Regions from separate parts of the Virgibacillus carmonensis genome, predicted to be linked through region 2. Evidence: riboswitches for the same ligand, from Rfam matches in the RefSeq annotation. Region 2 holds a riboswitch; each other region holds the start of a gene.
What was found. A riboswitch is a leader RNA that binds a small molecule or an ion and turns the genes downstream of it on or off. The one in region 2 is predicted to bind S-adenosylmethionine.
Positions count from the first base shown of each region.

Region 1 (8,180 bases), on a different contig from region 2:
TACCGACTTCTTCTAATAAGTTTTGTGCTCTAGCTTTTGTTTCACTTGTGATCAATCCACCTAATTTAGGTCCGATTAATATATTTTGCATGATGGATTTCCAAGGGAACAGGTAATCCTGTTGAAGCATATATCCAATAGATAAGTTTGTCTCTTTTAGCGGCTTTTCCTCTAATATAACTTCACCGGAAGTTTGAGGAACAATTCCAGCGATGATAGAAAGAATAGTTGATTTCCCGCAACCACTGGGACCGAGTAGTGAAATGAATTCTCCTTCGTTAATGGAGAATGAGATATTGTCTAATGCCTGTGTATAGCTTTTTTCTGAAAAATAATGGTGTGACAATTTATCTAAGGTTAGAAACGACATTTATTTCCCTCCTTAGTTTATAACTTCCTCTGCGTATTTCGTATTTACTAATTCCTCATATGGTACATCCGCAGGTAACTCTCCAGCTTCTTCCATAATGTCTTTTAGGTTGTTCCATTCTTCTTTATCTAGAATAGGGTCTGTTGCAAATGATCCTTGCTGTTTATATCGTTCAATCGATGACGCAAGAATATCTAACTCTGTTTCTTTAAAATATGGCTGTATAACTTTCGCTATTTCTTCAGCACTGTTTTCGGCTACCCATGTCTGTGCTTTATAAACAGCTTCAGTGAATTTTTTAATCTCCTCATCGTTTTCATTCAGGTAGCTTTGTTTCGCCATGAAAACGGTGTAAGGTACGTGCCCTGACTCTTCACCGAAAGAAGCGACAATATGTCCCTTTCCTTCTTTTTCAAAAATACTTGCTGTTGGCTCAAATAATTGAACGTACTCAGCGTCGCCAGAGACAAATGCTCCAGGTATATTTGCAAAATCGATGTTTTGCAACAAGTTAAGATCTTGATGGGGATCAATATCGTTTTGCTTAAGCACAAATTCCCCAACCATTTGAGGCATTCCACCTTTACGTTGCCCTAGGAATGTACTATCTTTTAGATCTTCCCATTTAAAATCTGGATGGGGTTCTTTTGCAACTAAAAAAGTTCCATCTGTTTGCGTTAATTGTGCGAAGTTTATGGCATAATCATTTGCATTCTGTCCATACACGTAAATGGACGTTTCAGAACCGACAAGTGCAATATCTGCACCATCAGAAAGAAGTGCAGTCATTGTTTTGTCACCACCCCAAGTTGTTTGGAGTTCAACTTCCAATCCTTCTTCCTCAAAAAAGCCTTTCTCAAGAGCAACATATTGAGGAGCATAAAAAAGAGAGCGTGTTACTTCAGCTAATTTAATAGAGGACTTTTCATTTGAATTACATGCTGTCAGAAGAACAATTGTTAACCCAATAAGCAATGTAAAGGTTATTTTTTTCATAAGCTCAGGTCCTTTCTTTCGAATAGAATAGTGTCTAAATAGTTTATGAAATCCATGTAAATGTGTGATTGCCTATACTAGGAAAAAGTGTGGTTTGTAGAATGGGACAGACAGAATACTAGCGATTATAGTTCTTTACTGTCCAAGTGCTAGACAGTTTTAGAACACAAAAAAACCGGCCTTTGTGTAAAGACCGGTTTTTTTGTGAGTATTAACCTCTATATAATGGACCAGCGTTACTAATTTCATCACTGGCTTGTGTGAATTTCTTAAAGTTTTCATGGAACTTCACTGCAAGCTTTTTCGCTTCTGTATCGTAAGCTTCTTTATCTTCCCACGTTTTCTTTGGAACTAAAACTTCATCAGGAACTCCTGGGACATGCATAGGGGTTTCCAATCCAAAGATATCATTCTTTGTTGTTTCGACCGTGTTTAGTTCACCTTCAAGTGCTGCATGAATCATAGCGCGAGTATAAGAAAGCTTCATGCGATTTCCGACGCCGTATGATCCACCGGTCCAACCAGTGTTTACTAAGAAAACATTTGAGTTAAATTGATCTATTTTCTCACCTAACATTTTTGCATAGGTTGATGGTGCAAGTGGCAAGAATGGTGAACCAAAACATGCAGAAAATGTTGCTTGTGGTTCTGTAACTCCACGTTCTGTTCCGGCTAACTTGCTTGTATATCCACTTAAGAAGTGATACATTGCTTGCTCTTTTGTTAATTTACTGATCGGTGGTAACGTTCCAGATGCATCAGCTGTTAAAAAGATGATGGTATTTGGGTGACCAGCAACGCTAGGTGTTACAATATTATCAATATTTTCTAATGGATATGCTGCGCGGGTATTTTCAGTTAACGATGTATCATCATAATCTGGAATACGTGTATTTTCATCAAATCTAACATTTTCTAACACTGAACCAAATCGGATAGCATCAAAGATCTGTGGTTCTTTTTCTTGTGACAGGTTAATACACTTTGCATAACAGCCACCCTCAATATTGAATACACCGTTTGGACTCCAGCCATGCTCATCATCACCAATCAAACGACGATATGGATCAGCTGAAAGTGTTGTTTTACCTGTTCCAGACAGGCCAAAGAATAAAGCAACGTCTCCTTCTTGCCCTACATTTGCAGAGCAGTGCATGGATAACACTTCACGTTGTGGTAAAAGGTAATTCATAACAGAGAAAATGGATTTCTTAATTTCTCCAGCGTACTCAGTTCCACCAATTAGAATAATGCGTTTTTTAAAGGAAACAAGAATAAACGTTTCTGAATTCGTTCCGTCAACTGCGGGATCCGCCTTGTACGTAGGTGCAGAAACAATAGTAAATCCTGGGTCATGTGATTGTAATTCTTCATCATCTGGTGTAATGAACAATTGTCTAGCGAATAGGTTATGCCATGCATATTCATTGATGACTTGAATTGGTAAACGGTATTTTTTGTCAGCACCTGCAAAACCTCTAAATTGGAATAATTCATTTTTTTCTTTTAAATAATTCATTACTTTTGTATATAGGTTTTCAAATGACTTTTCGTCAATTGGTTGGTTCACTGATCCCCATTCAATAAAGTTTTCACACGTTTCATCGCGAACGATAAATTTATCATCAGGGGAACGGCCGGTATACTTACCGGTAGTTGCTTGAATGGCACCGGATGACATTAATGTACCTTCATTTCGATCCAGTATTCTTTCAACTAAACGAGACACAGATAAGTTTTTTTGTACCTTCTTATGGGAAATTAATTCTTCTAGTAATGATGATTGTTCCACCGATTTCATGTATGATACCTACCTTTTTGGATGGATTTTGTTTTTAAAAAATAAGTTTTATTTATATATGTTTGTAAATCTGTTTATTAGTATAACACATTTATAAAATTAATCCATACTAATCTATTATTTTATATGCAAACGCATAAGAAAAATTTCGTATTAAGTTAAAAAAAGTTGACATCATTAATTGATTTCGGTACGATTAATCTCGAACGGATACTCTCTTATTCAGAGTTGGCGGAGGGACAGACCCTATGAAACCCAGCAACCATCACTTTTGTGAAAAGGTGCTAACCTGATGCAAGGATCACTCCTTGAACAATAAGAGGAAATGGCCACAACACCTTTCCTCATGAATACAGGAAGGGCTTTTTTTGTTTTAGGAATTTAAATATACTGAACCTTGGTTACAGTAATTATAATAGTAGCCATATCCAGCTACAGCGCTTAGCGGCTAGTGGACTTCATCTTCACTTCATCACAGCAAAAGATTCATTTTTGACTTTCCCCATTACGGGCGATAAGTCAAGTTCATCTAATCTTGCACAGGTCAATCAGTCCATACGCCACTGACCAAGCGCTTCCGCTTTTGTTTTCATACTGGAAAGACAGAGATCCGTAACTCATTATAAGGGGAGGATTTAGCCATATGGCTGCAAATCGTCGTTTATTCACATCTGAATCTGTTACTGAAGGGCATCCTGATAAAATATGTGACCAGATATCAGATTCCATTTTAGATGAAATTTTAAAAAAAGATCCACTTGCACGTGTTGCGTGTGAAACAACTGTAACAACCGGGTTAGTATTAGTTTCTGGTGAAATTTCTACCAATACGTATGTAGATATTCCAGCAATCGTGAGACAAACGATTAAGGATATTGGCTACACCCGTGCAAAATATGGTTTTGATGCTGATACCTGTGCTGTTCTAACTGCAATTGATGAGCAGTCAGCTGATATTGCAGGAGGGGTAAACACTGCACTTGAAGCACGTCAAGGTAAAATGACTGATGATGAAATCGCTGCAATCGGTGCTGGGGATCAAGGATTAATGTTTGGCTACGCTTGTGATGAGACGAAGGAATTGATGCCTCTTGCCATTTCGTTAGCGCACAAACTAGCGAAAAGACTAGCAGATGTTCGGAAAGATAAGACGCTGGATTATCTGCGTCCAGATGGTAAAACACAGGTAACTGTGGAGTATGATGAAAATGATAATCCTGTAAAAGTAGATACTATTGTTATTTCAACCCAACATCATCAAGATATCACTACCGAACAAATTGAAAAAGATTTAATTGAACATGTAATTCGTCCTGTTGTACCAGAGCAACTATTAGATGAAACAACAAAATACTTTATTAATCCTACAGGTCGATTCGTAATTGGTGGACCACAAGGTGATGCGGGACTTACTGGCCGTAAAATTATCGTTGACACGTATGGTGGATATGCTCGCCATGGTGGAGGAGCATTTAGTGGGAAAGATTCTACGAAAGTGGATCGCTCGGCGGCATATGCGGCGAGATATGTAGCAAAAAACATTGTAGCTGCTGATCTAGCTAAAACGTGTGAAGTACAATTAGCGTATGCAATTGGGGTAGCGGAACCAGTATCTATTGCTATCAATACATTTGGAACTGGAAAAGTAAATGAAGAGGACTTGGTTCAAGCAGTAAGGAAGTTATTTGATCTAAGACCAGCAGGCATAATACGGATGCTTGATTTACAAAAGCCTATCTTCCGAAGTACATCAGCGTATGGACATTTTGGTCGAACAGATATCTTATTCCCTTGGGAAAAGACAGATAAAGTAGAGGAATTAAAAGCTCTTACAACTAAATAGTAAACATAAACGTCACGACTTTCCAATTTTGGTGTCGTGACGTTTTATTTTTACCTTTTACAAATCTGATTCCTCTTGTACAAATCTATTTCGCATTTCAGGAGAAGGGATCATACACCTATCCTTTTTTCCAAACCATTTATATCTGTTCTTAGCAAGCACTCCATAAAAAAAGTCTCTTATGGGTTTTGGAATAATAATAAAGAAGTAAGCCATTTTCCAAGTTCCTTTTAACTTCCTGCATACTTGAAGTGCAGCTGTTGACTTATAATAACATTTACGATTATCTACTAGTATGAAACTATCAATATCATTTGGGATGTGCTGTTTCTCTACAATCATTTTACCAACCTTACTTTGTAACGAGGCAAATTTATAATGACCTTTTGGATCTCTTTTGATAATAAATTGAACGCTCCAGTTACATAAGTTGCACTCTCCATCAAATAATATAATTTTATTCATCCAAATCTCACCTCTGAGTTACTAGCGCTTTTTATTTTACAAAGATGTATTATGTTTATAATATTGTCCTTTTTCCACATACGTTTTTCTAACGCGTTCCATTTCTTGATAGTCTTCATCTGTAAGCGTGCGTACTACCTTTGCTGGTCTACCTAATGCTAGTGTGCGAGGCGGAATTTTTTTGCCTGGTGGCACAAGACTACCTGCCCCTAGGAATGCATGTTCACCAATTTCAGCCCCATCTAAAATAAGCGACCCCATTCCGATTAGTGCATTATTACGTATGATTCCCGAATGGAGTGTGACCTGATGCCCGATTGTCACGTCGTCTTCTACAATAACAGGATTGTCTGGGCTTTGGTGAACCATTGATAAATCCTGTATACTTACTCTTTTTCCGATTCTAGTTGGCGCTACATCGCCCCGAATCACCGTTTTAAACCAAATACTTGATTCTTCGCCAATTGTAACATCCCCAGTAATTACTGCATCATTTGCGATAAAAGCAGAATCATGAATAGTAGGTGCTATATTTTTATAGTGGTGTATCATTTGTATCCTCCTAAAAGTATGGTGTATAAGTAGTATAACAAAAAATTAAAAGTGAAAGGAGGAAGTGACTTGTCGTATCGTGTGCCGAAATCGTCGCTTTCATTAATGAGTAAGGTATATTTGAAAATTTTCCCGCGGGTTCGTACAGAATTGGGGTATTGGAAAAGCCGTGCGGAGAAAATTCCGAACAAAGAATTACGTAATCAAGCACTTGCAAGCATTTCTTCCAAACGCTTTCATTGTCAGGGCGGGGGAGTATATGCTATTCTCGCAAAGGAGAATTGGAAAGAGGCTATACAATTCATTGTAGCTTACCAAACGATTAGTGATTATTTAGATAACCTTTGTGATCGGAGTACATCTCTTGATCCATCTGATTTTCGAATGTTACATCAATCGATGCTCGACGCGTTATCACCGCAAGTTCCGGTTAAGAATTATTATGAATTGCGTGATGATCAGGATGATGGTGGATATTTAAACGATTTAGTTCAGACATGTCAAGAGACATTATCTAATAGGGAAGGGTATGAAACTATTAAGAAGTTGTTAGTGAAACTTTGCAGCCTGTATGGAGACTTACAGGTTCATAAACATGTGAACCATGGTGAAAGAATACCGCGGCTGACTTCCTGGTTTGACGAAAACAAGGAAGACTTACCACAATTAAGGTGGTATGAATTTTCAGCAGCAGCAGGCTCAACATTGGGCATTTTTTGTTTAGTTTCGTATGCACTTGGTGGAAAAATGTCACCTGAAATGGCGTCAGCTATCTATCATGGCTATTTTCCATATATGCAAGGTCTACATATTTTGTTAGATTATTATATTGATCAAAAAGAAGATAAAATGGAAGCAGATTTAAACTTTTGTGCGTATTATGAAAGTCAATTAGAGCTAGAAAAACGATTGCAAGCTTTTATTGAAAAAACACATAGTCATGTGCAGCGTTTGCCTGATCGACGTTTTCATGAAATGGTTCAACACGGCTTAGTAGGGTTATATTTAGGTGATAGAAAAGTAAGTGATTTGAACGGTGGAACTAATATGAGGAAAGTATTACTTGATACTAGTGGAGGACAAGCAAAGTTTTTCCACTGGAATACAAGGCTTTATTACAAACTTACCGGAAAGTGAAAAACAACCTGAACCGATCAATTGATGATCAAATCAGGTTGTTTTGTAGACTAAACTATAAAACCTTACTCAAAAATGCTTGTGTACGCTCATGTTGTGGGTTACTGAATAGCTCTTCTGGAACATTTTGTTCAACAATGAATCCTTCATCAATATATAAAACGCGATCTCCAACTTCGCGTGCGAATCCCATTTCATGTGTCACGACAACCATTGTCATCCCTTCAATGGCTAGTTGTTTCATAACCTCTAGTACGTCTCCAACCATCTCAGGGTCAAGTGCTGATGTTGGTTCATCAAACAACATGATCTTAGGATCCATCGCTAGGGCACGTGCAATTGCGACACGTTGTTTTTGTCCACCTGATAAAGAACCAGGGTAGCTGTCAGCCTTGTCATTTAAACCAACTTTGGTCAATAATTCTTCAGCTTTTTTAGTCGCTTCTTCTTTTGAAGTTCCGCGTGTTTTCATTGGCGCAAGAATAATATTTTCCAACACCGTTTTATGTGGGAATAGATTAAACTGTTGAAACACCATTCCAACTTCTTGACGAACCGTATTGATATTAACACTTTTGTCTGTAATATCTTGACCATCAACAATTACATGCCCACCAGTAATATCCTCGAGTCGATTTAAACAACGAAGAAAGGTGCTTTTACCAGATCCAGACGCCCCGATAACGCAAACAACTTCTTGTTCTTCAATGGAAACACTAATATCTTTCAACACTTCAAGCTTTCCAAAGGATTTCTTTAGGTTTTTTACATCAATCATTGTCATCGTAGTTCAAATCTCCTTTCAAGAAAGCTAGAGAGTAAGGATAATAGATAAATAATGATGAAATACATGACCCCAACTGCCAGCCATATATTGAAGGCTTCAAATGTTCGAGCGATTACCACCTGCCCTTTTTGTGTTAAATCAGCAATTCCAATTACTGAGAGTAGGGAAGTATCCTTTAAGCTGATTATTCCTTGGTTTGTGAACGTTGGAAGCATCCGTCTGAACGCTT
Region 1 covers NZ_JBYQFJ010000047.1:6,400-14,579, reverse strand. The annotation lists gene AC3G7N_RS19520 (ABC transporter ATP-binding protein) at 1-370, opposite strand, end outside; gene AC3G7N_RS19515 (ABC transporter substrate-binding protein) at 383-1,366, opposite strand; gene pckA (phosphoenolpyruvate carboxykinase (ATP)) at 1,578-3,167, opposite strand; SAM riboswitch class I at 3,383-3,489, shown strand; gene metK (methionine adenosyltransferase) at 3,811-5,010, shown strand; gene AC3G7N_RS19500 (thiol-disulfide oxidoreductase DCC family protein) at 5,068-5,475, opposite strand; gene AC3G7N_RS19495 (gamma carbonic anhydrase) at 5,512-6,027, opposite strand; gene AC3G7N_RS19490 (tetraprenyl-beta-curcumene synthase family protein) at 6,097-7,164, shown strand; gene AC3G7N_RS19485 (amino acid ABC transporter ATP-binding protein) at 7,220-7,948, opposite strand; gene AC3G7N_RS19480 (amino acid ABC transporter permease) at 7,945-8,180, opposite strand, start outside.
Region 1: it holds a riboswitch for S-adenosylmethionine, as region 2 does, so the genes downstream of both, metK (methionine adenosyltransferase) here and AC3G7N_RS10550 (methionine biosynthesis PLP-dependent protein) in region 2, are expected to answer to the same signal.

Region 2 (8,180 bases):
CGATCATAGCCTGTGTCAGTCTCTCCATCAAAAGCTAAGGAATCAATTAAACCAGGATATATTTTAGCGCCACCCTTTGCTAACTGATACCACTTTTGGTTTCGCCGTTGCGATAGCCATGGACAAATAATTCCTGCCGCTGCATCTGTTGCCTTCCCACTATCATCTCGATCAATAAGAACAACGTCAGCACCATTTTTGGCTAGGTGGTAGGCAGTTGATGCACCCAAAATTCCTGCGCCAATTACTATTATTTTTTCCATAAAAAATCCCTTTTCAGCTTAGTATCTTCACTTCACTATAAAAACAAATTGCCAGTTTGTAAAATATATCGCTTTTTATAGGGATTTATTTTTGTAATGTGTCATAATAATGAAGAGGAGGCAAAGTCTAATGTATGAAAATATCATAGCAAAAATATTATTTATTATCGGTATCGCACAAATTACAATAGGTATATTTGCTGGGATTCTGATAGGCTCGGACTATGATAGTTGGGCAACATTTTTCACTTGGTCCATAGGTGGTTTTATTTTGGGAATGTTATTTATTGGCTTTGCTGAAAATATCCAGCTTTTGCACCGAATTTATATGAAAATGTCCGCGGAAGAATTGCTGCAAGATACTGATGTTATAGTAGAAGAAATAGGGAAGCCAGCCGAATCGGAGGGATGGTATTTACCTGAGGACAGAGAAAAAATTGAACACTATTATAAAAATGAAACAATTATTGAGATCATACCATCAACTATCGAGGGCTATTGCATTGTAAAACTGGAATATGCGTCAAACGAGTTTGTACGGGTGGTAGATATCCATGGTTTTGGTCTAACGGAAGTTCAAGATGAGGAAACAAAAAGTTCTATTATTAGTTGGTATAATAATATGGAGTAAGTTAATCCCGATCTTCACATAGGAGACCGGGGTTTTTAATTAATTTTTCGTTTTAACCAAAGGCTAAAGACGGTTTCCTCAATGAAACTGGGTGTTTTTTCTTTTGCAATTAGGTCCTATAATTGATATAAATAGTAAGGATATAAAAAATTCACATAATCGACAGAGGAGAGTTACCATGGCTAAAACATTTATTTTTGGACATAAAAATCCAGATACAGACACGATAACTGCAGCACTTGCAGCTTCCCATTTGAAAAATAAGCTAGGACAGGATACAGAGGCTGTACGTTTAGGTGAAGTAAATAAGGAAACCCAATATGCACTTGATTACTTTAAAGTAGAAAAACCACAACTGATTGGGCGTGTTCCAAGTGATGTGGAGAATGTCATTTTAGTTGACCATAATGAATTCCAACAAAGCGTAGAAAATATCAATGAGGTCAAAATCATTGAAGTAATTGACCACCATCGAATTGCCAATTTTGAAACGAGAGAACCGCTTTATTTTCGCGTGGAGCCAGTAGGGTGTACAGCAACAATCTTAAAGAAAATGTATGAAGAAAATAATGTAGAAATTACAAAAGAAATTGCTGGATTACTAGTATCTGCAATTATTTCTGATTCATTATTGTTAAAATCACCAACTTGTACACAGGAAGATGTGGAGGCAGCACATGCATTGGCTGAAATTGCGGGGATTCATCTAGATGAATATGGGCTAGAAATGCTACAAGCAGGAGCAGATCTAAGTGATAAATCAATCAACGATTTAATAACCATGGATGCGAAGGAATTTGAAATGAATGGAGCAAAAGTAGAAATCGCACAAGTGAATGCAGTGGATACGAAAAAAGTGATCGAGCTTCAGTCAGATTTGGAACAAGAAATGAACGCAACAATTGCTGATAAAAAGCTGGATTTATTCTTGTTTGTTGTGACTGATATATTAAATAATGATTCTGAAGTTATTGCACTTGGACAAGCTAAAGGCAATGTGGAAAAGGCATTTGATGTACAACTCGAAAATAACCGTGCATTATTAAAAGGTGTTGTTTCACGTAAGAAACAAATCGTTACAAATTTGACTGACACGTTTATGTAGAATAATGAAAATGTTAAACAAAATGACTATCAAATTTCAAATTTGATAGTCATTTTGTTTATATTACGGATAACAATGGTTTGCAGCAGGGCTCCTCGACGGTTTCATTATATTGATTAAAGTTCTGAACGAGTGGATAATCCAGATCTAGTACTAGTTACTTATTTAGATTACTGACTAATCCCAGTTGGTGATGAGGTACTTTCAATGCTTGATCTAGATCGGCGATTAAATCTTCCACATGTTCCAGTCCAACAGAAAGTCTTAACAATCCATCGGTAATGCCTCTTTTTTCTCTTTCTTGCTTGGGCATTGCAGCATGAGACATTGTTGCTGGATAAGAAAGAATCGATTCGACCCCTCCAAGGCTTACGGCAAAAACAGGTAGTCGAATTTGTTCGACGAATACTTTAGCTGCAGCTTTATTTGGTAAACGGAAAGAAAGAACAGCACCAAAACCTCTAGAATGCCTAATATGGATTGAATGCCCTGGATGGAAAGTTAAACCAGGATAAAACACTTCTTCAATTAGCGGATGATTATGTAAATAAATAGCTATTTTATTTGCGGATTCGGATGACTGTTTTAGACGGGCGCCTAATGTTTTGATCCCTTGGATGAGGGTATAAGAATCCTGAGCCCCTAGTATGGATCCAAAGGAATTTTGAATAAATGCTAACTCCTCCCCAAGTTCCGTGTTCCTTGTCACTGCTAAACCGGCAATAACATCGCTATGGCCTGATAAAAATTTAGTGGCACTATGTAGCACGATATCAACTCCTAGTTCAAGCGGTTTTTGGTAGAGTGGAGTCATAAAGGTGTTGTCAAGAAAGGTTAAGCAATGATTAGCTTTAGCAACCTTTACTACGCCTTCAATATCTGTAATGTTTAAACACGGGTTAGATGGCGTTTCCATGTAAATCACCTTCGTATTTGGTTGGACTGCTCTAGCGGTTTCATTAAGATCTGTCATATTTACAAATGTGTGATCAATCTTGTACTTAGTTAACACTTCTGTTATAAAACGATACGTACCACCGTAAACATCCTCAGAAACTAGCACATGGTCGCCAGCAGAAAGTAGCATAAAAGCAGAAGAAATAGCTGCCATTCCAGATGCAAATGCTAACCCTTTAACACCACTTTCTAATTCGGCAATTGTTTGTTCCAATACTTGCCTTGTCGGATTTCCTGATCGACTATAATCAAATGGGCCAAAATGATCAAAGCTATCTTGGTGAAAAGTGGATGATAAATAAATAGGGACGTTTACTGCACCTGTTTTCTGTTCAACGTCCACATTTGATAATGCGTGAATTAATTTTGTTTCCAATTGATTCCTGTCAAAACTCATAGCCGGTCAACCTTCTTTCCTAAGGTTGAAAATACTTGTTTTAGTTCTTCTATTAAGTCTTCTGCTCGTTCAATTCCAACAGAAAAACGCAATAAGTGATCGTCTATTCCACGACGTATTCGTTCCTCTTGAGGAATTTCTGCGTGCGTCTGAGTTGAAGGGTAAGTAATAAAACTCTCTACTCCTCCAAGACTTTCTGCAAAAGTAATCAACTGCAGATTCTCTAAGAAGGGCTCCATCCAATCCCTTTCTTTTAGCCGAAAGGAAAGCATGCCACCCTTTCCTGGATATAAAACGTCAATAACACTAGGTTCACTTCTTAAATACCCCGCTATTTTCTTTGCATTCTCTTCATGTCGTTCAATCCGTAAAGCCAGTGTTTTCAACCCCCTGATTAATAGCCACGAATCAAAAGGGGGCAGTACCCCACCAGAAGCATTATGGTTTTCAGATAACCTCTCGCAGATTGCTCTTCCTTTAGCAATAACTAATCCAGCTAGCACATCATTGTGTCCACCGATGTATTTAGTTGCGCTATGAATTACGATATCGGCCCCGAGTTCCAGTGGTCGCTGCAGATAAGGGGTTAAAAAAGTATTGTCAACAATAAGTAAGAGGTTGTGTTTATCAGCAAGTGTTGCAAACTGCACGATATCGATTTCCTGCATTAATGGATTAGTTGGGGTTTCGATAAATAATGCCTTTGTACAATGTGTAATCAACTTCTCTGTTTCATGGATATCCGTAAACTCTGAATAAATTGTTTGTATATCATAGACATCTGAATAATGCTCAAGTAAACGGTATGTACCTCCATAAATATCTTCTGGAACAATTAATTCATCTCCTGTACGGAAAAGGGAAAGGGCTAACTGAATGGCAGCCATTCCGGAACTGCAGGCATACCCAGAATCACCAGTTTCCAAGTTTGCAATTCCTTCTTCCAAAATAGCTCGAGTTGGATTTTTTGTACGTGTATAGTCATATCCAGTAGACCTGCCAAGTCCTTGATGCTGGTATGCTGTTGACAAATATAGCGGTGGATTTACAGCACCTGTAGTCTCATCACTTTTATTACCTAATTGCACTAATCTGGTTTCTAAACTTTTAATAGTCATGTCATTCATCCTTTTCATATGAAATAAAAAAATTAAGGACCCTCTAGAAAGAAGAAGGTCCCTAATAACGAAAGCAATCTTCTCATCTACTAGGTAGGTAAAAACCTATTGGAATTAGCACCATGACCTAAATGGCTGGTTGCTGAGACATCGTCGGGCCAATCCCTCCGTCTCTCTTGATAAGAATAGTTATTTAATTTTACGAAAAGTTTAATTTCCAATACTTTAATATACATTGGAAAATAATGCAAGGGATAAATGGCTTTTTTTAAGAGCAAAAAAAGAAAAATTTCGGCGATGATCTGTCTAGCTCCAGCGCCTAGACACTCGAGACATAAGCAGTTCACTTACGCGCGAGGAAACCCATCCACACTGCACCGCTCTGCTTATGCTTGTCGTGTCCTTCAAGGGGCCCTGAGCTTTTTATAAAAATGAAAAAAACAAAATTCCTATATTTCACTCAAACAAAGTATAAAAACTTCTAAGTGATTAGGTTTAAAATAAATTTTTTTTACTATCAAAGAGAAGGCGAATACCGATTTTTTCTAAAAATCTTTTTATTCCCTGTTGACATTCAATGATAACAACTGTAGAGTTTGTAATAATTTAAAACTGAATATGCAATTTTCTTATCCAGAGAGGTGGAGGGACTGGCCCTTTGAAGCCTCAGCAACAGATTTTTAAATACTGTGCTAATTCCAGAAGTGAAAAACTTGGAGATAGGAAGAGTAACTAGCGATAGTGCCTACCTCTTCTTGTTTTTTTAGAAGGGGTTTTTAATTTGAAAGAATAGCTTTTATCTGGAGGGGTGTAGTATGAATAACGATACGGTCACATATAGTGATTTCCCTGGAGATCCTTTTCAAGAATGGGAACAAGACGATTTCACAAAAGGAGCATCTGGAATTCTAAGGTGGGCTTATGAATCATACGGGGATTCGATCGTTTATGCATGCAGTTTTGGTGCGGAGGGAGTTATATTAATTGATTTGATTTCCAAGGTGAAAAAGGATGCGAAAATTGTTTTTCTTGATACGGAGATTCATTTTAAGGAAACATATGAACTTATTGACAAAATAAAGAAAAAGTACTCTAAACTTTCTATTCAATTAAAAAAACCTGACATAACGCTGCAGGAACAGGCTGATGAGTACGGTTCAGCCTTATGGGCACGCGATCCTAACCAATGTTGTTTTATTCGAAAAATAAAGCCTCTTGAAGAAGCTTTAAGTGGAGCTCCAGCTTGGATTTCTGGCCTTCGAAGGGAACAGTCTCCTGCCCGTAAGAATACCAATTTTGTTAATAAGGATGAACGATTTAAATCCATCAAAGTTTGCCCATTAATTCATTGGACTTGGGGTGATGTTTGGGAATATATACGAGTAAACAACCTGCCATACAATGAATTGCACGATCAGGGATTCCCAAGTATTGGCTGTATACCATGTACGTCACCGGTATCAAATTCCGATGGTTCTCGTGCTGGTAGATGGGCTGGGGTTAATAAAACAGAGTGTGGACTTCATACCTCTAGTTGATGTTCTAATTAGATTCATCTTGATTGGAAATTGGAAGACTTTTAGATTAAATCCGAGTAAACTGATTTGCTTACAATGCATTATGTGAACAAGCTAAAAATAAGGTGGTGATTTATACCTGAAATATTTTTGATTAACCATTAAAAATATGTAAGCACGATATATTCAAAAAAATAATTTTGTGTGAGGTGAATATCTTTGCAGTTACAGGTAACAAACAGCCCTTTTAATCAAGAGCAAGCGGAGAACCTTAATCGTGTTCTGCCAACACTTACAGAGTCACAAAAAATTTGGTTGGGCGGGTATTTGTCTGCTCCCCAGGTTACGGAATCTTCGGTATCGGCTGGTTCACTGGTGCAGAACGCCCCAGGTAACGAAGTGTCTCCTCATAGTAATGGTCAGACCATTTCGCGTGAAGTGAGGATACTCTTTGGATCTGACACTGGTAATAGTCAGGCGCTTGCTGAAGAGATGTTTCATAAATTAGAAGAGCGGGATTTCAAGGTCTCGCTATCTTCATTCGACGACTTTAAACCAAAGGACGTAAAAAAAGTCCAGGACTTGCTCATTGTAACAAGTACACATGGAGAAGGGGATCCGCCAGATAATGCGCTATCCTTTTATGAATTTCTACACAGTAAGCGGGCACCTAACCTTGAGGATATGCGATTTTCTATTCTATCTCTGGGAGATCAATCCTATGAGTTTTTTTGTCAGACTGGCAAGGACTTCGACAAACGACTGGAGGAATTGGGTGGTAAACGGCTTTATCCTCGAATCGATTGTGATGTAGATTTTGACGAACCTGCAGCAGAATGGGGTGAGGGTGTCCTTGAGATATTATACGATTCTCAAGAGGTTGCTTCAATAGATGGAACTTTCCAGACAGGGCAGGTAGGAGCTGACTCACTAACAGCTAAACCGGCGATGTACTCACGGACAAATCCTTTTAAGGCAGAAGTCTTGGAAAACTTGAATCTCAATGGGCGTGGATCCAATAAAGAAACCAGACATTTAGAGTTATCGCTTGAAGGATCTAATCTTACTTTTGAACCTGGAGACAGCTTGGGTATTTTCCCTAAAAATGATCCTAGTTTGGTAGATGAGTTTATCAATGAGATTGGCTGGAACCCTGACGAGACTGTGTCAATAAATAAACAAGGAGAACAGCGCACATTACGCGATGCTCTAATCTTTAATTTCGAGATTACTAGACTGACGAAGCCGTTGCTTGAGCAAGCGGCGGAGCTGTTCTCGAATGAAGGTTTAAGTAAGCTCGTAAAACAAGGGCAGGAGGAAGAACTAAAAGCGTATATTGATGGGCGAGACCTGCTTGATTTAATACAGGATTTCCAACCCATTGGTGTTTCGCCTAGTGAATTTATACAGGTTCTTAGGAAGATCCCAGCTCGCCTCTACTCCATTACGAGTAGTTTTAAAGCGAACCCAGAAGAAGTGCATCTTACGATTGGAACGGTTAGATATAATGCACATGGACGGGATCGGAAAGGTGTCTGCTCTGGTGAATGTGGGGAACGAATACAGCCTGGTGAATTATTACCAGTCTATATCCAGCACAATGATAATTTTAAATTTCCTGCTAATTCCAAAACGCCAGTGATCATGATTGGACCAGGAACAGGTGTGGCTCCTTTTAGATCTTTCCTTGAAGATCGGGAGGAATCAGGTACAAAAGGGAAAACCTGGTTATTCTATGGTGATCAGCACTTTTCCACGGATTTCCTTTACCAGATTGAATGGCAAAAGTGGCTTAAGGAAGGCGTGTTGTCCAGGATGGATGTCGCATTTTCTCGTGATAGGCCTGAGAAGGTATATGTACAGCACCGAATGCTTGAAAGAAGCAAGGATCTTTTTCAATGGTTGAAAGGTGGAGCAAGTGTATATGTATGTGGCGATGAGAAACGTATGGCAAATGACGTTCATACTACATTGCTAACAATCATCAAACAAGAGGGGAACATGAGCCATGAGGAAGCGGAAGTTTATCTGAGTGAAATGCGACAGCAAAAACGTTATCAACGTGATATATATTAAGGCTCCTTTCGTAAGTTGCCACTAAATCAATAAACTACGATATTGCGGCAACGCCCGAAGCGGAAGTCAAAAGCCATGCTAGCGAAGGAATTACACGAAGACTCCAGCGGGAAAAG
Region 2 covers NZ_JBYQFJ010000011.1:5,595-13,774, forward strand. The annotation lists gene AC3G7N_RS10530 (NAD(P)/FAD-dependent oxidoreductase) at 1-263, opposite strand, end outside; gene AC3G7N_RS10535 (hypothetical protein) at 394-894, shown strand; gene AC3G7N_RS10540 (manganese-dependent inorganic pyrophosphatase) at 1,073-1,999, shown strand; gene metC (cystathionine beta-lyase) at 2,157-3,353, opposite strand; gene AC3G7N_RS10550 (methionine biosynthesis PLP-dependent protein) at 3,350-4,471, opposite strand; SAM riboswitch class I at 4,551-4,657, opposite strand; SAM riboswitch class I at 5,098-5,197, shown strand; gene AC3G7N_RS10555 (phosphoadenylyl-sulfate reductase) at 5,287-6,009, shown strand; gene AC3G7N_RS10560 (assimilatory sulfite reductase (NADPH) flavoprotein subunit) at 6,208-8,064, shown strand.

Region 3 (8,180 bases), on a different contig from region 2:
CTATGCAGACATTTGAAAACTATACATACGAACGTCCAAATCTAGAAAAAGAAAAAAGTGCGTTCGCTGATTTGCTTAACACCTTTAAAAACGCTTCTACAACCGAGGAAGCAAACGATGCAATCAACGGAATTAACAAATTCCGCAACAGATTATCAACACTTTTCAACCTTGTTTATATCCGAGCATCCATTGATACAAACGATGCGTTTTATCAAAAAGAACGTGAATTCTTTGATGACATTGAGCCAGAAATCAAATCATTAAATACAGATTTTTACAAAGAATTAGTTGCATCCACTTATCGCGAGGATCTGGAAAAACAATGGGGCGAGCAACTATTCGAAATAGCAGACTTCGAAATTAAGTCATTTGACCCTAAAGTGATCAAGCTGCTGCAAAAAGAAAATAAGTTAACATCTGAGTACTCGAAGCTAGTTGCTTCAGCTGAAGTTGCTTTCCAAGGAAAAACGTTAACACTCGCACAGCTTGGACCATATGCACAGGACAAGGATCGTGAGACACGTAAAAAGGCAACTGAAGCGAGCTCAGGTTTTTTTGCACAGCATTCCGATAAATTTGATGACATTTACGATCAACTTGTGAAAACACGCCATGAAATCGCAACCACACTCGGTTATAAAAACTTTGTGGAACTTGGGTATATCCGCATGCTTCGTATCGATTATAATGCAGAGATGGTTACTATTTTCCGTAAACAAGTTAAAGATTCGATCGTACCTCTTGTAACCAAGCTATATGAAAAACAAGCTGTACGAATTGGCGTGGATTCCTTAAAAAACTATGATGAATCATTCAAATTTGAGTCCGGAAATGCTAATCCTAAAGGCACGCCTGAATGGATTATTGAAAATGGCAAGAAAATGTATGAAGAATTGTCGCCAGAAACGAATGAATTCTTCCATTATATGCTGGATCGTAATTTAATGGATCTTGAAGCAAAAAAAGGAAAAGAAGCTGGTGGATACTGCACATTTATTGATGATTACCAGTCACCATTTATTTTTGCAAATTTTAATGGAACATCCGGTGATATAGATGTTCTGACACACGAAGCCGGTCATGCATTCCAGGTTTATGAGAGCCGGCATATTGGTATCCCTGAATACGGATTTCCGACGCATGAAGCAGCAGAAATTCACTCGATGAGCATGGAATTTTTCACATGGCCATGGATGGAATTATTCTTCCAAGATGATACCGAGAAGTATAAATACTCCCATTTGGCAGACGGTTTACAGTTTTTACCATATGGCGTCGCGGTAGATGAATTCCAACATCTTGTTTATGAAAATCCCGAATGGACTCCAGAAGACCGAAACCAAGCATGGAAGAAGCTTGAAAAAACCTATTTGCCACACCGTGATTATGATGGAAATGACTATCTAGAATCAGGAAGGTTTTGGCAACGTCAAGGTCATATTTACGATGTACCGTTTTATTACATTGACTACACACTCGCTCAAATTTGTGCTTTCCAGTTCTGGAAACGCGCACAAGAAGATCACAAGGAAGCGTGGAATGACTACATTAAACTTTGTCAGCTAGGTGGACAAAAAGCATTTTTAGGGCTGGTTGAATCAGCCAACCTACGATCACCGTTTACAGAAGGAACGGTTGAATCTGTAGTAGACACGATTGAAGAGTGGCTTGATTCAGTAGATGATCAGTCACTATAAGAAAAGCTCAGGGCGCCTTGAAAGACACGACAAGCATAAGCAGAGCGGCGCAGTGTGGATGGGTTTCCTCGCGCAGAAGCGAACTGCTTATGTCTCGAGGGTCTAGGTGCTGAAGCTAGACAGATTTTCGTTTATACTTTCTTTACTATAAAAAAATAACCGCTACCTCCTTATATCAGAGGTTAGCGGTTATTTACTTCCCATTACTTACGCGACCAACTTGCCCATCCTCAAGACGAACCTTGATGCCGTGTGGATGATAGGATGACTTCGTCAATAAATCTTTTACAACGCCATGGGTCAGTTGACCAGTACGTTGGTCTTTTTTCAATACAATATCAACCTCAAGTCCAGGTTGTACCTGTTCCCGATATCTTCCATCTATTGTCATGTCAAACTATCCTCTCTGTTTAAAGCTATTCACATTATACATGACAGAATCAATTACTTCATCCACTCTGGTTTGCCAAATCCTTTAAACTCTTCATCGATTATTTTTTCGAACTCCGGAGATTCAATTACCTCTTTAATATCCTTTGCCCATTCTGTTTCTAAATCTTTTGTATTAACAACCACTCGGTTGCGGTAGTCATCAGGCATATTTTCTAGGACCAAGGCATCCAATAAATCTAGATCTGCTGCTAGCGCATAATTTCCTGGGACTGCAGCCAAATCTTCACTCTCCACTGTTCGTGGCAGTTGTCCAGCTTCCACTTGTTGGAATGTTAGATTTTTCGGGTTATCCACCACGTCATCAACCGTCGCACGTAATGGATCAATATCATCCTTAATCGTAACAAGACCTGCATCCTGTAACATAATCAATGTTCTAGCTAAATTTGTTGGATCATTCGCAATCGTAATTGTGCTTCCGTCTTCTATGTCCTCTAACGAATCAAATTTAGTAGAATACACACCCATTGGAGCTGTTGGAACAATTTTTATCTCAGACAAATCCATGCCATGCTCTTTCTCAAATGCTTCGTAATATATCTTATGCTGAAATAAGTTCGCATCCAAATCTCCGTTATCCAAAGCTTTGTTTGGTTGAATGTAATCACTGAACTCAACATTTTTAACTGTATATCCTTTTTCCTCAAGTAATGGCTTTAATGCTGTAGTTACCATGTCACTGTAAGGGCCAACCGTTGCACCAAATGTAATTGTCTTGTCATCTTTTGATTCACCAGATGCCCCTCCAGAACCACAAGACGTCAGCACCAATAAAATAACTAACGTAAAAATTAGACCTAATCCCTTTTTCATAGTAAAATCCTCCTTATTATCGTTTATTAACTGCTCTTGCAATGAAATCACCAGTGTATTGAATAACTTGCACCAGCACAATCAATACAATTACAGTCGTGTACATCACCATATCATCGTAGCGGTAATAGCCATATCGAATCGCTAGATCACCAATACCACCGCCACCGATTGTGCCTGCCATTGCGGAATACCCGATTAAACTGATCGTCGTAATCGTTAATCCACTAATAATTCCAGGCTTAGCTTCAGGTAGAATAATATCTTTAATAATCATCCACGGCGAAGCGCCAACAGAAATTGCCGCTTCAATCACACCTTTATCAATTTCACGCGCAGCAGACTCCACTATTCTTGCAAAAAATGGGATAGCAGCAACTGATAATGGGACTGCAGCAGCGGTGGGTCCAATTGTCGTACCTAATATGTAGTTCGTAAAAGGCAATAAGAAAACTAGTAAAATAATAAATGGTACCGAACGAATTAGATTGGTCACTACCCCAGCGATGCTTTTTACCACTTTATTTTCCAAAAATAGCCCTCGATCTGTGACATACAATACTATTCCAAGTGGTAGTCCGATTACGATAGCAATCACTAACGCTACACCAACCATGTACAACGTTTGAAAGAATGCCAAATTAAGTTCTGGCAAAATATCGATTAGACGACTAAACTCCATGCTGAATCACCTCCACCTGTTTCACGCGATTCATCAGATAAGTAATTGCTTTTTCCACTTCATCTCTATCACCATTTAACTCCATGACAAAAATTCCGAGCGGCGCATCCTGAATGTATTCAACTTTTCCATGTAAAATGTTTCCGCTAACCCGATATCCTTGAAGCATATCAGATACAATTGCTTCTTTTGCGAGCTCTCCTCGAAATTGAAGCTTAATCAATGTACCTTTACATCTTGCTAACAATTTATCAGGTAATGAAAATTGCAGTACAGTTTGAATAAACTTTTTCGTTAGCCCTTCTTTTGGATCGGAAAAAATATCATAAACAGCACCTTCCTCAACAATCCTCCCATCCTGCATTACGGCACATCGGTGACAAATTTCTTTGACAACTTCCATCTCATGTGTGATCACGACTATCGTGATACCGAGCTCTACATTAATCTGTTTCAATAATGCCAGAATGGACTTTGTTGTACTAGGATCAAGCGCTGATGTGGCCTCATCACACAACAGTACTTTCGGATTATTTGCAAGAGCTCTTGCGATACTAACGCGTTGCTTTTGCCCCCCGCTTAACTGCGCTGGATAATGATTGATCTTGTCGGTTAAACCTACTAAATCCAACAACTCTACTACTCTATCTTTTCGGGCATCTTTACTCAGCCCAGCTGCCTTTAACGCAAACGCAACATTTTCAAACACCGTTTTAGAAGCGACTAAATAGAAACCTTGAAATATCATGCCGATTGATTGTCGTGCTGTTCGTAACGCTTTCGGAGGCAAGGCTAGTAGATTAACCCCATCAACCAAGACGCTTCCTGATGTAGGGCGTTCCAAAATATTCATACAGCGAAGCAACGTACTTTTTCCAGCACCACTATAGCCAACAATCCCGTATACCTCCCCCTTTTTCACTTGCAGTGATACACGGTCAACCCCGATAATTTTCTCATGTTTCGTTTGATAAACCTTTTCAATATCTTGAAGTTCAATCATCGCTTACCCCCCTCTCCCTCTCAAGAACACAAAAACCCTCTTCCAAAATGAAAGAGGGAGTTGAGTTTGTATTCAATCCTTATCTTTCAGAATGGTAAACTATCATTCTGCAGGAAATAGCACCACTCCAAAACGGAAGGTTGCTGTGACATCAATGGGCCTAGTCCCTCCGTCACTCTGGATAAGATATGTAGTTGTAAAATTTTAATAAGACTAATCATATAGCCGTTTTTCATATTTGTCAATAATTATTTTCGGAAAAGATTTAATTTTCCGATTCTACGTACCGCTTCCGACAGTCGATTTTCATCAGCTAACAATCCTATCCGCACATATCCTTCTCCTGCCGGGCCAAAGCCATTTCCAGGTGCTGTAACAACATGTGCTTTTTCTAGTAGCAAGTCTGCAAATTCTTCTGAGGTATAGCCCTCTGGAACTGGTAACCAAGCGAAAAATGTTCCGTTTGGCGCCTCAACCTTCCAGCCGATTTCATTTAGCTTTTCGATAAAGCAATTTCGGCGTTCTTCGTATGTCGACACTAATTTTTGTACCGCTTCCTGGTCACTGTTCAGTGCAGTCGCTGCAGCTTGTTGAATCCCACCAAACAAGCTAACGTGAACATGATCCTGGATTAAATTTATGCTTTCAATTACTGACTTATTCCCAACGGCAAACGCAACACGCCAGCCAGCCATATTATATGTTTTCGATAAGGTGTACATCTCGATTCCAATGTCCTTTGCCCCTTCTGACTGCAAGAAACTTTGTGGCTTCTGCCCATCAAACCCAATCGCACCATACGCAAAGTCATGCAACACACAGATACCATGTTTTTTTGCAACCTCAACAGTTTCATCGAAGAATTCCTTTGTAGCAGTCGCTGACGTCGGGTTATTTGGATAATTTAAAAACATTAATTTCGCTCTGTCCAATGCGTCATCTCGAATCTGGCCATAATCAGGTAAAAAATTATGATCCTCAAGTAATGGCATCATTTCCGTTTTTGCATCTGCAAGTGCAATACCTGACATATAATCCGGGTAACCTGGATCAGGTAACAATGCCGTATCACCTGGATTTAGCAGGCATTGGCTCAGCTCAACAAGGCCGGATTTAGCCCCAAACATGATGGCCACCTCCGTTTCTGGATCGACCTCAACCCCATATTCCCTTTTGTAAAAGTCAGCCATCGCTTGTTTAGCATACCCGAAACCCTGAAACGGTGAATATTTATGATTGATTGGATCTTCTGCAGCATTTTGTAATGACTCAACAATATGATCGGGTGAAGGTAAATCTGGATTTCCCTGCCCCAAGTTAATCACGTCGTGTCCCTCGTTTTGCAGTTGCTGCACTTTTTTTACAAGCTTCGCAAAAAATTGCTCTGGCAAACGTTTCAATGCCTCAGACTGTTCAAACCTATGCAAATCTCTCACTCCCCAATTCTGATAATTGCTACTAATAATAGCCTCTGATTAGTGGTTTGTAAAGGAAGAAAAATGCAACACCATCTCACATATCTTTCTAATGATAATACAACCAATATATCCACATTTTAGATAAAAGTGGACTATTATGGTACTATTACAAGATAATAAAAAAGGTAAGGAGATCAACAATGACATACAACACACTATTTTTAGATATAGATGGGACTATTTTGCGACCTGATCATACTGTTATGGACTCTACAAAAAATGCAATCGAACAAGTTAAAAAACAGGGTATGGAAGTCTTTCTTTCCACAGGGCGCCCACTCCATGAAATTTACGATTTGGCTGAAGAACTATCGATTGATTCTTTTATTGGATATAACGGTGCATTTGCGATCTATCAAAATGAAACAGTAGTAGATGAACCGATGGATACCAGTACCGTTGAACATTTCCTGGAGACAGCTGACAAACACGACCATGAAATTGTCGTCTATACAAGCGAAAAGAATTATTACTCAGCACCTGATTCACGCGCTACAAAGGCATTTATTAATGCATTTCTTCTAAAGGAAAATGATCAAATAACGCCAGATATAAAAAATGACATTTTAAGTATGACATTGATTAATATCGACGATGATGATCTTGCCCTTTATTCCATAGATGAAAATTTGTATCTATCACCAGTGAATGTCGGCGGAATTAATAATTGCTTTGATGTCATTCGAAAAAACGTCAACAAAGGTGAAGCAATCAAAACTGTCCTTAAAAAGTTGGGCCGTAGAAAAGAAGATGCGATTGCATTCGGTGATGGCATGAATGACAAAGAAATGCTTCAAACCGTCGGGGAGGGTTTTGCCATGGGTAACGCCCACCCAGACTTGTTTGCCTATGCAAAAAAACGTACAACAACCGTATCCAATTCAGGAATTTATAACGGATTAAAAACGCTTGGATTAGTGGAATAAAGTTGATCGTAATCGTAAGGAAGTTGATCGTCTCCGACTGAGAGTTGATCGTAATCGTAAAAAAGTCGCTCGTCCTCGGCCGAGAGTTGATCGTAAACGATCGTCTCCATTTTATGAAACCGAGATATAAGGCTATACTAACTACAAGTCAAATCAATGGTAAACGGAGGAATTATGCTAACTTTTGAAGAAAAACTATCTATCATTAACAATTTTCCCGAACTGGAACGAAAAGATATATCAATGGGACGGGTAAATTTTCATTACGAAGAGAGCGCTTTGGATAAAAAAATCGTCGTTCAACACTTACATCCAAATGGCAACGGTTTTGTATATACTAAAAATGTAGGCAATTTTGAAACAGATAATAAAGGGATGACCAATGTCCGTGATTACTCGGAAAGTGAATTGATTGACGTTATCCAACAAGCTATCAAGTCCCTTTCACCGGAAGCAAATGCTGAGGAAATTCCGGATGAGGAGCACTGGTTAAATGCGAATGAACAGACTTTATTACTTGTCTATGAAGACGGATTGTGGAACGTATACGCAGGACAAAATCTTGATGGATCTTTTCATTCCTATAAACAGGCCACACAGTTTTTAGATGAAGAAGGTTTTAACAAAGAATTTTAACAAAAACTGGGCCAAATTAGCCCAGTTTTTTTTTGTAGTGAATGATAATAGGGTTTACTTAAAAACTCTAGTTGCTTCAACCGCCTTTTTCCATCCTTCATAAAGTTCATTACTTTTTCCCTCATCTAATTCATTTGTAAACGTACGGTCATTTTTCCACTGTGAAGCGATTTCTTCTTTACTTTCCCAGTACCCAACAGCAAGTCCTGCTAAGTACGCTGCACCGAGCGCCGTTGTTTCTTGTACAACGGGACGTTCAACTGGAACTCCAAGAATATCACTCTGGAATTGCATAAGGAAGTTATTTTTAACTGCTCCCCCATCAACTCGCAATGTTTTTAAATCAATACCTGAATCCGCAATCATTGCATCCAGCACATCTTTCGTTTGATAAGCAAGCGATTCTAACGTTGCGCGAATAAAATGTTCCTTCGTTGTTCCACGGGTTAATCCAAAGACCGCACCACGTGCATCACTATCCCAGTATGG
Region 3 covers NZ_JBYQFJ010000002.1:217,512-225,691, forward strand. The annotation lists gene AC3G7N_RS02355 (M3 family oligoendopeptidase) at 3-1,700, shown strand; gene AC3G7N_RS02360 (YwbE family protein) at 1,894-2,091, opposite strand; gene AC3G7N_RS02365 (MetQ/NlpA family ABC transporter substrate-binding protein) at 2,145-2,966, opposite strand; gene AC3G7N_RS02370 (methionine ABC transporter permease) at 2,983-3,648, opposite strand; gene AC3G7N_RS02375 (methionine ABC transporter ATP-binding protein) at 3,638-4,651, opposite strand; SAM riboswitch class I at 4,728-4,839, opposite strand; gene AC3G7N_RS02380 (pyridoxal phosphate-dependent aminotransferase) at 4,900-6,078, opposite strand; gene AC3G7N_RS02385 (Cof-type HAD-IIB family hydrolase) at 6,270-7,055, shown strand; gene AC3G7N_RS02390 (hypothetical protein) at 7,230-7,691, shown strand; gene glpK (glycerol kinase GlpK) at 7,746-8,180, opposite strand, start outside.
Region 3: it holds a riboswitch for S-adenosylmethionine, as region 2 does, so the genes downstream of both, AC3G7N_RS02375 (methionine ABC transporter ATP-binding protein) here and AC3G7N_RS10550 (methionine biosynthesis PLP-dependent protein) in region 2, are expected to answer to the same signal.

Region 4 (8,180 bases), on a different contig from region 2:
TAAAAGCTGGTGTCCTTCAAGAAAATAGACGACACCGTTCATATACGATTTGTTCACTAAATCAGCTGGAAGCGTACGTTTTATAAACTGTTGATTCTCTAGAAGAGTTGTCACTAATTCGATTGGACTATTCGTTTCAGGGAAAAAAAGCTCATGATAGAGCATACTACTTAAAAAGTTATTTGGTTGAACGACAGAGGTAGCACCTGCTCGCAATGCATTATCAAGTTGCTTGACCGATAAAATTTCTGCAATTAAAGTCACCGACTGGTTATTTCCTCTCATGGCCACTGTCGTCAAAACTGTGTGATGATCAGCTTGTTTTTCCTTTTTCGTCGTATCTGCCGTTACTAAAACAGATTTGGCTTTGTCTATGTTTGCTTTTAAAAGTGTCTCATCTTCACTAGCATCACCATGTATAAAGTGTACAGGTATTTCTTGATAAGGTAGCTGCTGTAAGCTGTGGTCAATGAGAACAATTTGGGTAAGTTTATCCTTGGATATGATGATATCGATAAGTTGTCTGGTACGCTCATTCCAGCCAACAATAATGATATGATCACTTCCTTTGTATGTAACTTTTCCTTTAGATAAACTACTTTCATGTTTAATGGTTTCCGCTGATACAGTCGTAATATAAAAAGTAAGTAGTCCACCACCCGATAGAATCAACAAAATACCTATAACCTTTCCAGGAACTGTTAACGGTACATAATCACCATACCCAACTGTCGCTCCCGTTACAAATGCCCACCAAACACCATCAAAAATGGTCGGAAATTCATTTGGCTCAACAAAGTGGATGATAGCGCCAAACGAGAGCATGAGTAGAAATACAGAAATCAATAGCCTCAGAATAATTGGTAACCGGAAATATATGTGTTTAAATAGTTCAATACGCATGATTTCACCTTTATTTATAGTTATTTTTTAATGTTTAGCTAATGCTTTCTTTTTTCTTACAGTATGGACGAATAAACGTAAAAAAAGACATCCAAGCAGGATGCCTTTTTCAATTCAGGGTTATTGTATTGTTTTTTTAATGCTTTGATATACTTCATCCCAGAAATCAGTGTTATCGCGAAATGATTTTGTCATGAAGAGTAGCATTTCGTTGAGCTTTTCTTTGTAGTCATCAGCGTCCTTATTAGGTAAATTTGTACGAGAATCATCAAGAAATTGTTGAATCTTGTCTGCTCGAGGTCCCCACTTTGCTACTTCATTACCTGCTTCATCGATGAAAACAAATATTGGTATGGATTTTGATTTTCCGTTCGTAAGATACTGATCCATGAGTTCTAAATTCGCGTCTCTCGGAAACAAAGCCACTTCCATATTGGTATACTCGGCGATACGCAATAAAATTGGTACATTTAACATGGCATCTCCACACCAATCTTCCGTCAAAACCAACACTCGAAGCCGCTTTCTACTTACATGTTGGAAAAATTCCTCATCATTTGGAACCGTGAAGTGATCATAAATATGTATTAAATTTTCTTTATGTTTTTCCATTGATTCGATATATGCGTCAGGTGACATTCCTTTTTCATACCACTCATTTAACGTCATTCAAATTTCTCTCCTTTGTATACAAGTCTTTGTCAAATTTTACCCAACTAGACATGGTTCGTAAACAAAAGTGCTTACCGCAATAAAATTTGCTATGATTATAGGAGAATAAATTTAGTAGGAGGAACTTTTAATGGAACAAGCAAACAGAAATTTTCTATTAGAATTATTAAAAACACCGTCACCATCAAGTAATGAAATGCATATTCAGAAGAAATGGATAAACTATGTTCAAGATTTTGCCGATGAGATTCGCACGGATAATGCGGGTAACGCAATTGGTGTTCTAAACCCAGATGCACCCTTTAAGGTTTTACTCGCAGGGCATTGTGATGAAATTGCATTAGTAATAAATCGTATCGATGAAAAAGGGTTTTTGCATTTTGATAAAATGGGAGGAATTAACCCAAAAGCTGCAGTAGGAATGAAAGTTACAATACTAGGCTATGAAAAAACAGTGACTGGTGTTATCGGTGTGAATGCACAGCACCACGGCGGTCTTAAAAATGAATTTGGACTTGAAGATTTATTTATTGATTGTGGATGTAGATCTAAAGAAGAGATGGGAAAATATGTGCAAATAGGAGATCTTGCCGTATATAAAACAGATCCGGAACCATTAATGGATCGTTATATAGCAGGCCGTGGTTTGGATAACCGCACAGGTTCATTTATTGTTGCAGAAGTTCTAAAGCGATTGGCTGATCAAGGCTGTAAAGTAGGAGTGTACGCTGCTAGTACGGTGAATGAAGAAACAAATATGGGTGGAGCCTATTTTGCCGCTGCAGGAATCGAACCAACGATGGCAATCGCTTGTGACGTTACCTTTGCAACGGACTATCCAGCCGTTGATAAAAATAAGCATGGTGATGTTTGTTTAGATGGCGGTCCAGTTCTTGCTAAAGGAGCACCGATAAACATCAAAATTAATAAACTGCTTGAAAAAACGGCTAAAGACTTAAATATGGATATACAATATGAGTTAACACCAAGAATGACAGGCACAGATGCCGACAAAATGCGTTTAACAGGGCGTGGTGTGCCAGTATCACTTGTTTCACTACCATTACGGTACATGCATTCACCTGTAGAAACAGCTAGCTATGAGGATATTGATGAAGAAATTGAGCTACTTGTGACGATGATAGCCAATTTAACCGGTGAAGAAAGTTTAAACCCATTAGAAGACTGAGAAAAATTATAAAATAGTGAAAAAACTGTTTGACAAAATTTCATGACGGTAGTATTGTATTAAGTAATTAAATAGTGAACTTCTTATTCAGAGAGGTGGAGGGACTTGGCCCTGCGATACCTCGGCAACGGACTTTTAAAAGTACTGTGCTAAATCCAACAAGCATTAGCTTGAAAAATAAGAAGAGTGGGCGGATGTATATCCAAATCTCTTCTTATTATCATAAGGAGGGATTTTTTTAATTCTTAAACAGTCGCCTTCGCTTTATTTAAAAACTGAATAGCAACTTCTTATCTAGAGAGGTGGAGGGACTGGCCCTACGATACCTCGGCAGCGTACTTTTTTTAGTAACGTGCCAATTCCAGCAAGCAGTAAGCTTGATAGATGAGAAGAGGGAAGTTTTATGATGCCTCTTCTTATTTTATTAAGAAGAGGCATTTTTGCATTTTAAGGAGGGAAAATATGATTACTTTTGAGAACGTAACGAAGGTTTATCAAGGTAACGGAACACAAGTAAAAGCATTAGACGATGTTGACTTACATATCGAAAAAGGTGAAATATACGGGGTGATTGGTTTTAGTGGGGCTGGAAAAAGCTCGTTAGTACGCTGTGTGAATCTGCTCGAACGTCCAACATCAGGAAAAGTAATTGTAAACAATCAGGACTTACTCAGTCTTACGCCAAAAGAACTACGTGAAGCAAAGCGAAATATTGGAATGATTTTTCAACACTTTAACCTCCTGAATTCAAAAACAGTTTTTACAAACGTGGCAATGCCATTACTGCTAATGAAGACACCAAAGGAAGAAGTAAAAAAAAGAGTTTTCGAGATGTTAGATTTTGTTGGGTTACGTGATAAGGCAGATAATTATCCAGACCAACTTTCAGGTGGGCAAAAACAACGAGTAGGAATTGCACGGGCATTAGCAACAAAGCCATCCGTATTATTGTGTGATGAAGCAACATCAGCGCTTGATCCGCAGACGACAAATGACATTTTAAAACTGTTGAAAAAAATAAATCAGGAGTATAAAATCACGATTTTAATCATTACACATGAGATGGGAGTCATCCGGGAAATCTGCGATAAGGTCGCAGTGCTAGAAAGTGGAAAGGTGATTGAATCTGGATCAACTTTTGATGTGTTTGCTCAACCAAAAACAAAAACTGCTCATAATTTCGTTAGCACAGTCATGCATGATGAGATACCAGAATCAGTTTACCGATTAATTCGAGCGCAAGAAGCTACCAATCAGATTTATCGGATTGTGTTTGTCGGTGAATCGGCTGGACATCCACTTTTATCACAAATAGCGAAAAAATTCGATGTAGAAGTAAATGTGTTGTTTGGTAGTATAACAGAATTACAAGGAACATCCCTTGGTAATTTGATTGTGAAGTTTGAGGGTTCGGCGAAAGAGATTAGTAGAGTTATTATGCATATCAACCAGCAAGAAGTAACAATCAAGGAGGTGCTAGAGGATGTTAGTTGACTTTGATCAAATTATTGTAGCATTAGGAGAGACCATTACAATGGTTGCATTTTCATTAATTTTTGCTACGGTAATCGGATTGCCGCTCGGAATTTTATTAGTTGTAACACGTAAAGGACATTTATGGGAGAACGCTGCCGTTTTTAGTGTACTAAATACAATCGTGAACTTGTTCCGTTCTATACCGTTTATTATCCTTCTTGTGGTAGTTATACCATTTACCAGGTTGATCGTTGGAACCTCGATAGGAACTGCTGCGGCAATCGTCCCAATGGTTTTATTTTCTGGTCCTTATATTGCCAGGTTGATAGAAAACTCGCTGTTAGAAGTTGATCCTGGTGTGATGGAAGCAGCGCAATCGATGGGAGCGACACCGAGACAAATCATTACCCGTTTTTTAATACCAGAAGCATTAAGCTCACTACTACTGGGATTAACAATTGCAACAATAGGACTTGTTGGCGCTTCCGCTATGGCTGGTGCGATTGGTGGAGGAGGACTTGGTGATTTAGCCATTACATATGGATACCAACGATTCGATACGGTAGTGATGATTATTACAGTAGCCATTCTTGTCGTAATGGTGCAAGGATTACAAACGACAGGAAATATTTTATCTAGAAAAATCAGGCGAAGATAAAAAAACACAAAAAAATGAACTAGACAAAAAGGGGATAAAACAACATGAAAAGAATTGGACTTTTATTATTTATAAGTTTAGCGGTGATAACTAGTGCCTGCTCAAATGACGAATCAACTGTTTCAGTAGGAATTAGCGGCTCTGACACAACGATTTGGGATTTTATTGCAGAAAAGGCGAAAGAAGAGGGAATTAACGTTGAAATCGTTAAATTTTCCGACTATGTACAACCAAACTTGGCACTTGCTGAAGGGGAAATCGATGCGAATGCCTTTCAAACAGTTTCTTATTTCGATTCATTTATAAAAGAACATGATTTGGATTTAGTACCAATTGCAACTACAGTTATAGCGCCAATGGGTCTTTATTCCGATAAATATGATTCACCTGAAGAAATTCCAGAAGGTTCGTCAATTGCCTTACCAAAGGAAGCAACAAATATGGGACGTGCATTATTACTCCTTCAGTCAGCTGGTTTAATTAAATTAGAAGAAAATTTTGATGGTAATGGTTCAGTAGATAAGATTGTAGAAAACCCAAAAAATTTAAAGTTTGAAACACTTGTGGCTGCTCAAACTCCAAGGGTCTTACCAGATGTAGCTGCATCTATTATTAATAATGGTATTGCAGTTGATGCTGGATTTAGTCCATTAGGCGATTCTATTTTTCATGAAAATGAAACAGCTACACCATATATAAATATTATTGCCGTTCAAGAAAAAAACAAAGATGACAAAACACTGCAGAAGCTAGCAGATATTTATCAATCAGAAGAAGTAAAGGAGTTAATCCAAAAAGAGTATGATGGAAATCAGATACCAACATTTGTACCGTTAAGTAATATTGGCTGGTAGAGGGTGTTCACAAAGTCACCAAATGATAAACTACGAATTTCTTCGTTGGCTTGTCTTTCCGGTCCTCATGTAGCAGTAACCTACATTCCGGTCCTCAAGACTTCACCGCCTTGAACTTCTTGTTTCTAATTTGGTGACTTTGTGAACAAGTACTATTAATAAAAAATAGATGAGGTGAATAGATGAGTGTAGTTACACAAAGCTTGGAAAAAATAAAAAAGCGTATTATCGACAATGTAGAAGAAAATAAAGAACGCTATATTAAAACAAGTCATGCGATCCACAATAGACCTGAAATTGGAAATGAGGAATTTTTCGCTTCCGAATTGTTAACGGACATTCTTGGAAAGGAAGGGTTTGTTGTTGAAAAGGGGGTTGCTGGACATGAGACAGCTTTCTTGGCTAAAAGAAAAGGGGAAAAAGAAGGGCTACGAATTGGATTTTTAGCCGAGTACGATGCTTTACCAGGAATAGGTCATGCATGCGGGCATAATATCATTGGAACGACTAGTGTTGCAGCAGCCATTGCATTAAGTAAGGCAATTGATGAAATTGGCGGGGAACTTGTGGTACTTGGAACTCCTGCTGAAGAAGGTGGACCAAATGGCAGTGCAAAAGGAAGTTTTGTGAAAGCTGGGTTACTAGATAAGATTGATGCTGCAATCATGCTTCACCCTGGAAATGAGACAAATCTAACGGGTCCTAGCTTGGCTGTCGATCCACTGGACTTTGAATTTTTTGGTAAGCCAGCACATGCTTCAGCACAACCAGATAAAGGAATCAACGCTTTAGATGGAGTAATTCAATTGTTTAATGGGATTAACGCATTACGGCAACACTTACCGTCGGATGTAAGGATTCATGGTATTATCCCAAACGGTGGTGATGCACCTAATATCGTTCCAGAGTATGCAAAGGCACGGTTCTTTATTCGAGCTGCAACAAGGTCAGTGCTAAATGATGTCACAGAAAAAATTACAGGTATTGCAAATGGGGCAGCTCTTGCTACAGGTGCAACTGTAAAAATAAATCCATTTCAAAATGAGGTAGATAATTTTATTATTAACCGGAACTTTGATAACGTTTTTAAAGGTGTAGCAGAAAGCCTTGGAGAAACAGTAAGCACGGAAGAACGAAAAGGACTTGGATCCACTGATGCCGGGAACGTTAGTCAAGTTGTTCCCACTATTCACCCACATATCAAAATTGGTTCCAGTGACTTAGTAGGGCACACGGTTGAATTCAGAGAAGCGGCTAAATCTGAAAAGGGAGATCAAGCAGTTATTACAGGAGCAAAAGCAGTAGCATTAACAATACTAGAGCTTTTAACAAATCAATCATTATATGATGGAATTTACCAAGAATTTAAAGAACAAACGCAACGCGCCAACTAATATGTGAAAACTGGAAGCAAATTATCAGACTTTCCCATCATAATTGGTTACATGTAAACGCCCCTTTTGCTTGGAGGAAAGCATAAGGGGATGTTTTTTTATCTTTGAATTTTCTCTTATGGGTCATAAGGTAGTGCGAAAACAAAATTGTTATAGGGCTTAGTAATGGTAAAAAAAGTAAATTAAATAAGAACTAAGGGTGAATAGAACTATGTTTTTATAAAATTTTGCTAACTCAAACTTTTAGGTTACTTTAACATAGGAATAACGATTCATTTTTTTATTTTGTTGAAAAATGCCTATAAGTAAATAGACAGTCTGTTTACTCATAAAGGGTGTGATAACAATGTATACAGCCCTTTTTCGTTCAAAGTAACTTTAGCTGATAGGTCTTTTGCCTGTACAACAAAATTCAAGAATCAGTACTTATTTACCATTTTCTAAAAATTCTGATTCAATTCGACAAATTATGACACCTTTTTCACTTGTATTACATTATAGTTACAGCAACAACAAGAATATTACAAACGGCACCGCTGCAGCTTTAGAACCTACACTATTTTTTAGTAAAGGAGGCAAGGGGTGTTTTTTATATTGTCTAAACATGCATTACATGTAAAGACAATTATCTTGACGGTGTGTGAAGCTTAGTTTCAAAATTCGAGAGGAGGAAGGAAATTGAGAAAAACGAAACAACGTCGAATTAGAGCCTTTAGTATTGCAGCATCATTACTCATGTCATTTTCGTTAATTACACCAGGAATTGCAAGTGCTGAAACAAATGATAAATTGCATCGATCAGTAAACGATACCCAGGCTGTCACAAAAGTTAAAGTGAGTGACCGTTTGCTAGAAAGCTTCGAAAAGGATGATAAGGTAACATTTTTAATCAAATTTAAGGAAAAAGCGGACACCAAAAAAATTGCAAAGGAAGCGAAGGCAAGTGCTAAGTCTGCTAATCTAACTGCACAAAAGCTTGAGCTTATCCAACGTTCAGCTGTTGTCTCAGAACTAAAAGCGACTTCTCTTGTTTC
Region 4 covers NZ_JBYQFJ010000013.1:77,150-85,329, forward strand. The annotation lists gene AC3G7N_RS12020 (potassium channel family protein) at 1-903, opposite strand, end outside; gene AC3G7N_RS12025 (thioredoxin family protein) at 1,024-1,572, opposite strand; gene AC3G7N_RS12030 (M20/M25/M40 family metallo-hydrolase) at 1,706-2,764, shown strand; SAM riboswitch class I at 2,845-2,948, shown strand; SAM riboswitch class I at 3,052-3,155, shown strand; gene AC3G7N_RS12035 (methionine ABC transporter ATP-binding protein) at 3,227-4,258, shown strand; gene AC3G7N_RS12040 (methionine ABC transporter permease) at 4,248-4,898, shown strand; gene AC3G7N_RS12045 (MetQ/NlpA family ABC transporter substrate-binding protein) at 4,943-5,752, shown strand; gene AC3G7N_RS12050 (M20 family metallopeptidase) at 5,935-7,146, shown strand; gene AC3G7N_RS12055 (S8 family serine peptidase) at 7,825-8,180, shown strand, end outside.
Region 4: it holds a riboswitch for S-adenosylmethionine, as region 2 does, so the genes downstream of both, AC3G7N_RS12035 (methionine ABC transporter ATP-binding protein) here and AC3G7N_RS10550 (methionine biosynthesis PLP-dependent protein) in region 2, are expected to answer to the same signal.